Regions from separate parts of the Virgibacillus sp. LDC1 genome, predicted to be linked through region 3. Evidence: riboswitches for the same ligand, from Rfam matches in the RefSeq annotation. Region 3 holds a riboswitch; each other region holds the start of a gene.
What was found. A riboswitch is a leader RNA that binds a small molecule or an ion and turns the genes downstream of it on or off. The one in region 3 is predicted to bind cyclic di-AMP.

Region 1: it holds a riboswitch for cyclic di-AMP, as region 3 does, so the genes downstream of both, OHJ21_RS32310 (C40 family peptidase) here and OHJ21_RS12025 (C40 family peptidase) in region 3, are expected to answer to the same signal.
Region 2: it holds a riboswitch for cyclic di-AMP, as region 3 does, so the genes downstream of both, OHJ21_RS22420 (hypothetical protein) here and OHJ21_RS12025 (C40 family peptidase) in region 3, are expected to answer to the same signal.

The regions. Positions count from the first base shown of each region.
Region 1 covers NZ_JAOXLZ010000010.1:17,480-19,729, forward strand. The annotation lists gene OHJ21_RS32310 (C40 family peptidase) at 359-832, opposite strand; cyclic di-AMP (ydaO/yuaA leader) riboswitch at 836-975, opposite strand; gene OHJ21_RS32315 (hypothetical protein) at 1,324-2,151, opposite strand; gene OHJ21_RS32320 (M1 family metallopeptidase) at 2,163-2,250, opposite strand, start outside.
Region 2 covers NZ_JAOXLZ010000002.1:398,960-401,209, reverse strand. The annotation lists gene OHJ21_RS22425 (hypothetical protein) at 1-69, opposite strand, end outside; cyclic di-AMP (ydaO/yuaA leader) riboswitch at 200-367, opposite strand; cyclic di-AMP (ydaO/yuaA leader) riboswitch at 909-1,082, shown strand; gene OHJ21_RS22420 (hypothetical protein) at 1,216-1,680, shown strand; gene OHJ21_RS22415 (proline dehydrogenase family protein) at 1,741-2,250, opposite strand, start outside.
Region 3 covers NZ_JAOXLZ010000001.1:2,728,630-2,730,879, forward strand. The annotation lists gene OHJ21_RS12020 (stalk domain-containing protein) at 1-114, shown strand, start outside; gene OHJ21_RS12025 (C40 family peptidase) at 342-818, opposite strand; cyclic di-AMP (ydaO/yuaA leader) riboswitch at 822-952, opposite strand; gene OHJ21_RS12030 (hypothetical protein) at 1,213-1,740, shown strand; gene OHJ21_RS12035 (ROK family protein) at 2,137-2,250, opposite strand, start outside.

The sequences.
Region 1 (2,250 bases), on a different contig from region 3:
ACTGCGTCCATTCTATCAGACAGCAAGCGAGATTGGCAATTATTTCTTGGTGAATTTCGCTATTTTTCAATAGCATTAGCCGTCGAAGCATCGGATAAAATCAATATTTTTCCAAAATGGGTGTTTAATGAAGGGAGAGAAGGGTATATAAAGGGTAGAAGATGTGAAGACATGGCGAAGTGAAGTGAACTTGTAGAATAAATTTCATTTTTTTTCGAAAAGCGGGAACTTTTCCGTTGTCCTGAACGTTATAAAGGTATAGACAGAATAAACAAAAGAAAAAAGCCGCTGGATGAGATCGGCACAATCTCATAAGCCCAGGGCTTTCTTGTAAGAGTAAATCAATAAAGTTCCAACATTAATTGTAGTTCACAGCTACAGATTTGTACGTATTTTGACTCATAATTCTCTTAGCGCCTACATATCGGTTGGCATAATAGCTCTGGCTTAGCGGACTGATAATGACACCACGCGAAGATGAGGAATGAGCGAATTTGCCGCTCCCAACATATATACCCACATGAGATACACCTCTACCGGATGTGTTGAAGAACACGAGATCGCCAGCTTTCAGGTTGCTCTTGGATACTGCCGTACCTACTTTGTATTGAGCTGCAGATGTACGCGGCAGGCTAAGGCCAAGCTTCTTGTAAACATAGCTGGTGAATCCGGAGCAGTCAAAACCATTCGTTGTGGTTCCGCCTGTTTTATAAGAGACACCAATGGCTGGTTTGATTGCAGTATTTAATTTGGAATCGGCGAAAGCGCTTCCGGTCCCTAATGTGAGTGCGAGTGCGAGGCCTAGAGAAACAGCCGTTAACTTCTTTTTCAAAACAAAAGCTCCTTCCATTGCCTGCGAGGTTAGCTTAAGGGTTCGGTTGAAGGTCCCCTATGATCCCTCTCTTGCGAGATCAATTCACCCAAAACGGATCCCCCGCTTCCCATATCGTTATGGGAATTCGGCTCCTTAAAATGTTGATGAACCCATTCATTGACGTCTGACGTTCCAACATAGATAACGAATTTACATCGTTCCAACAAAAAGTTACAGTAAAGATGACAAAGTTGTTACTAACATATTCGTTATTTTAGCAGAGTATTAACAATTTGGCAAACGAGGAAAGATCATTTTTAAACAAAAAAACCTGTCCCCATCTTGGGGAAACAGGTTTTTTTGTAATTTGGCGCTCAGAAATTTGTAATATAGAGGATAAATGAACTCTTATTCTTTGTAAAATCAAGACCCGGATAGAAACGTGTCACTTCGGATTACAGCTTATTCGCGAGCATGTTTCATCATTTCAGGGTAACGAATTGTAACGATTAAGGATGCGATGAGGAGGAATCTCTCCACAAATGATATTGAGCGGAAATTACCCAAATTTGGAAAAGTCCATTCAGAAAATAAGAGGCCTGCTGAATAATTAAGCCGATCAACCCGGCCCAGAAGAGCGAAGCCGAGCTCAGGAGCAACAGAATGACACAGGCGGATCCGCCGATGGTGATGGATAACAGCACTGCCGTGCCCAAGCGGCGGAAGAGCGCATGGAGAGAGCTGATCATACCAAAGTCTCCCGTGCGCCCGAACTGCATATAGAGCAATAACAGGCGGATTAGATAGGCGTACAAGAACCAGCCAACGGCATACGGCAGTGCATGAAGGAGCAGAACAGGCTCCTGAATCCCATTTAGCAGAATCGGAAGAATTTTGGGCAGAAGCCAGTAACCGGGCACAAAGGTGAGAATAAGCTCAATCAGATAGAATAGCGTTACAGGTTTCCACAGTTTGCGCATGCCAGTGAAGAAGAATAAACCACGCTCGCCCTTGGCTTCCTGGTGAAGGTTGTAGAAGATGCCGGCCCGAATGAGCGGGGTGAGAACCATCCGGATCAGGAGCAAACCGGCCAGAAGCCATCCGTAGGTGTGGACCGTGCTGCTCAGGGTTAGGCTCATCTCGCCCTCATAGAAGAATAACAGACGGCTGAGCTCGTTAGGGGCAGAATCCGGATATCGCATCAGAAGGGGAACGACTGCCGATTTTACGAGTCGGTACAGGCAGTATCCCCACAGCAAACGGTATAAGAAGAGCAGAATCGAGACGTATAGCTGGTCTTTAACACTGGTCCACCCTTGGCCTGCGTAACTTTTCATGTGCTCCCCCCTCACCATGACAGGCTGCCGAACAGCGTCTCCACAAGCTTGGTAATACTGAGATTCCAGCGTGTAACCACCTTCGGATCCATTCCTGCC
Region 2 (2,250 bases), on a different contig from region 3:
CTGGCGGACGAATTCCTCCCCGGCCTTGTTCGGCGCGGATACCAGGATGAATTCCTGCGGTTTCTCCATCTTCTTTTCTCCTCCTAAGGTCAGAAAGAGAAGGCAACAACAAAGAAGCCCGTGGAAAGAGAAGAACTCTTCCCGCAGGCTCCTTAATAGGACACGGTGAAATACACCATGGCCCAAGTCCACGACAATCGTTGCCTCTCTCGATACGCTTACGAGGTTAGCTGACGGATTCGGGCGTGAGAGTCGCCCTACCCATAGACCGTTATCTTGTCCATGGGATTCACCCCTGAGAGATAGATTCATCTCCCGACTGGTTCCCCCGTTCCTTTTCCATTCAAGGACTCAGCGAAAATTGAAAACGAGTAGCATGTTATTCTATTAGCCATTGACTAAACATCCAGGTCCAGCAAAACAACACAGCATCAGGTTCGAGCGGTGAGAGTCGCATCATCCTGCAATTTCAGTGAAGGCCTATGGTGCCTTCTCCCGAGATTCGATCCATAAAAGAGCCCAACTGAGCTCTCACACTGTCTGTAGGCCTTCATGGATCGGCTGCCCATTTGCCTGTCTCTGATGTCCGTCAATTCATAGTTCGTATCATACGTCTGGCCCTGCAGGAAGTAAATGTGAGCAAAAACACATGTGGCGTTATGTCGAACAGGAACGGACCAATTCCGGTCCATTATCTCCAGAATACTGCTCTATACTATGTATTTCTCTTGTTTTCTTATATTTATCGTAATCTATCGAGATACCGAGATTTTGCCATGATAATAGATGACACGACCCAATGTACACGTTTTCTTTTGCGGTTTTTATCGATTTTCGGAATGTATCCGTCCCATATGGCCATTTACTTTTAGATTCCTCCGGCGTATGATTCATCCATCTATTCGAAACATTCATTTACGCTGAGCTCCCGACAGATCGGGAGACGGGGGAACCAAAATCGCCAATGGGGCTTCTGTTGGTGAACGGGGTGAATCCGCAGGCCTGATGGTCAGGCGCTGCGGTAGGGTGCTCTCAAGCCCGAATCCGTCAGCTAACCTCGTAGGCGCGTTTTGAGAGAGAACACCACCCGAGCCTTAAGCGGAAGCGGCCACTGGAGTAGGGCCTCTAACGATAAATAGGCCTGGAGAGCGGGGTATCTCTGCTCACCAGGCCTTTTTGCCGTGCATATAACATTCCTATAAAGGAGCGTAGATCATGACGAAACTCATCGAGGCCGCACTGGCACCCGTCATCGAAACCGCATCGCCTGTAATATGTGAAGAGCCCATCCGCAACATGGAGATGTTCCGTTTCGACCAGAGCTCGGCTGAACGCTTTATCCCCTCGAGCGATCAAGGCTGTAACTGCGGTTTGTTTAAAATCAGCTGCGAAAACGCGGCCGGGTATGCCGAATATGCACTGCCAAGCACGGGAGAGTTCGCGGATCTGGTCCGCTGGGCATCCGTCTTTACAAGGCTGAGAGGCATGCCCGTGACGGAGGCCGTTCGCTATGCCCAGAAGCAGCAGCAATGGGGATCTGTACGGATGCAACTCGCCGTATCGGCCCTCGCCGATCTGGAGGCCAATCTGCAACAGCACATCACCCGTAAGCGGTTAGGTAGCCTTCCGCTGGAGCGTTCCTACCTGATGAACTGCTCGGAGGCGTATTATTTCTTCTAGGACGGCAGCTAGAAAGAGCTACCGTCCTCGCTTCCATTGCAATTGGTTGTTTTCCCCCGCTCACTTGAACATATTTTTGAGCACCATCATCAGGTTAGCCGGCTTCTCTGCCAGCCGCCGGGTGAAATACGGGTACCACATCGTTCCGTAAGGCATATAACACCGGATGCGGTAGCCGTCCTGCGCAAGCGCAGCCTGATCGTTCATCCGCAGCCCGTACAGCATCTGAAACTCAAATTCCTGTTTGTCTATGCGGCTCTGCTCGGCAAACACCTTCACCCAGTCGATGATGTGGTCATCGTGCGAAGCAATCGCGACGTAGGCGCCCTGATCAAAATGCATTTTGATCAATTTCTTATAGTTGTCAATAACCTCCCGCTTCTGCTGAAAGGCAATGGTTCCAGGCTCTTTGTACGCCCCCTTCACCAACCGCAGATTAACACCGGCATGCATTAAATTCTTGACGTCCTCCTCCGTACGGAACAAGTAGGCCTGCATCACAGTCCCCACATTGGTCAGCCCCTCTTGATGGAGCCGCAGTGTCATGTCAATCGTGGCCTGGGTGTACGG
Region 3 (2,250 bases):
GGCTTGGCCAAGCGTTATGATCTGAAAGGTGCTGCTTTCTGGCGCCTTGGCTTGTTCCGTCTCTATAATAATGGAATAGAAGCTGCTGTGAATGCCTCTGTTGTTAAGGAGTAACCGAACAACCTCTGTGGGATGATAGACTTATCGTAAGAAAAACGTCTATCGACGTACTTTCACAGATGACAGACCGCAGTTAATAGATGTTTTTCTTCCGATATCAGCAAGTCACAAGCTTTCGAAGTTTATACTTTCTGATATCTAAAAAAAGAAAGCCTGACAAGGGCATCCCTTTGTCAGGCTTTCTGGTTATGTATCGAACCCTAAACTGCAACGTAATCCAATTAGCTTGCGCTTCCTACCAGCTTCGCATAGTTTTCTTGACTCAACACACGACGCGCCGTGACATAACGCGGCTCGTAATATGAATCGCTAAGCTTGCTGATTCTAACTCCCTTGCTGCTGGAAGCATGCGCAAATTGTCCATCACCAATGTAAACGCCTGCATGGGAAATTCCGCTGCCACTTGTATTGAAGAATACCAAATCTCCGACCCGCAGATCTTCGCGATCCACATGTTCACCGGCTTTAGCCTGGCTTTGGGAAGTGCGTGGAAGATCCATATCAAAATTTCTAAACATGTACAGAATAAATCCGGAGCAATCAAACCCGCTGGTAGTCGTTCCGCCCCATTTGTATGGAGTTCCTACCAATTGCTTCACTTGATACTGAAAATTCGGTTGTTGATCAGCAAATGCTGATACGGCACCAGAAGAAAAAATAATTGCAGACCCTAGCAAAGTGATGACAAACTTCTTCAAAATATGTTCTCTCCTTCGATGCCTACGGAGTTAGCTAAAGGTTCGGTTGAAGGTTCCCTATACTCTATATACAAGAGTAATTCACCCAAGACGGTTCCCCCGTTTTCACAAACGAAATTCGGCAAAATTCATTAACGTTTTGTAACCTTCTCTTAATATAGTATACAAGCAAGGATGCTGTCAATAATATCCTAAGAATCTATCGTTTTATGTTTGGAACTGTCGTAAAGATGGTTAATTTCAGGCGTCCATTTGTTAACCATCTCACACAGTCATGACAATTATGTAACTCTGCTTTCCTGTTCGAACTGCTTTTTTTAGTAATCTAGCAACTTTTAACAGATTTATACGTTTACATATTCAGAAATGAAATTAAAGAGGTGATCGATCACTTATGATTCAAATTACGATGGCTGAAGCTTTGGCTGTCCGGGCAGCAATCAATCGTCTCATGAATCAATTGATGTCGGAACGCTTGAATAACAGCAGCACGATCATTGAAAAAGGGGAAACGGCGGAATATCCTGCACGCAGCGTGGATGCCATTACGGAAGAGATCGAAGCCGCCGCGGCGGATTACAGAAAGCTGGATTTGCTGATGGCCATCTCCAATACAACGCAAACCATTAGCTGGAACGGCTCCGACATGACCATCATGGAAGCGATCGAGCTGGCCAAACAGATACGCAGCGATATCGGACAGCTTGCTCATCTCGGCTCCCGCAAGAAGCTGGAGCGGCAGAGCAGCCGTGGCAGCGGAGACGGTGCCGTAACGCTGTTCAACGTCGCCTTATATGATCCGGAAGCCTATCAGGCGCAAGCGCGCAAGAAGGAACGCGAAGTAACCAAGCTCTCTTCACTGATTGAACATGCCAATCATACGTCCATGATTACGTTTGACGCATCGAAGTACATGGAGTAGCGGCAGCCGCCGGCTCCAAGCCTGCAGGTCACTCCACATGCGGGTTTGGAGCCGGCGGTTTCCGCCGGCGGGCGGGAAAGTGCGAGCAACCGCTTATTGTTTGTCGGATACAAACAAACCTAACCAGGAAACCAAAAACTCGCCTCCAGTGAAAACGGATGACGGCTTACGGTTCACGCCTATCACTTGTCACATGTTACGGACTTATAACGAAAAAAATGATCGCTCCGTTTCCCGCTCTCTCCATAAATAATTGGAAAGCCGCCCTTGAAGGGCGGCTTTTGTCTAATTCGCTTAAGCTCGGTTAACATGAAACTATGTTGCCGATCCGAACGCTTTTTATCTAACCTCTATTTCATTCTTTATCCTATCCGTAACGTTCTCTTTACACATAGGCTACTGGAACAAGGCCGCAGCTCCAACCAGACCCACATCGTCCCGAAGTCCTGCAGGAACGATTTCGTACGTACCCAGATAGGATGGCATGACCAGCTTATCTGTCATTTCCCG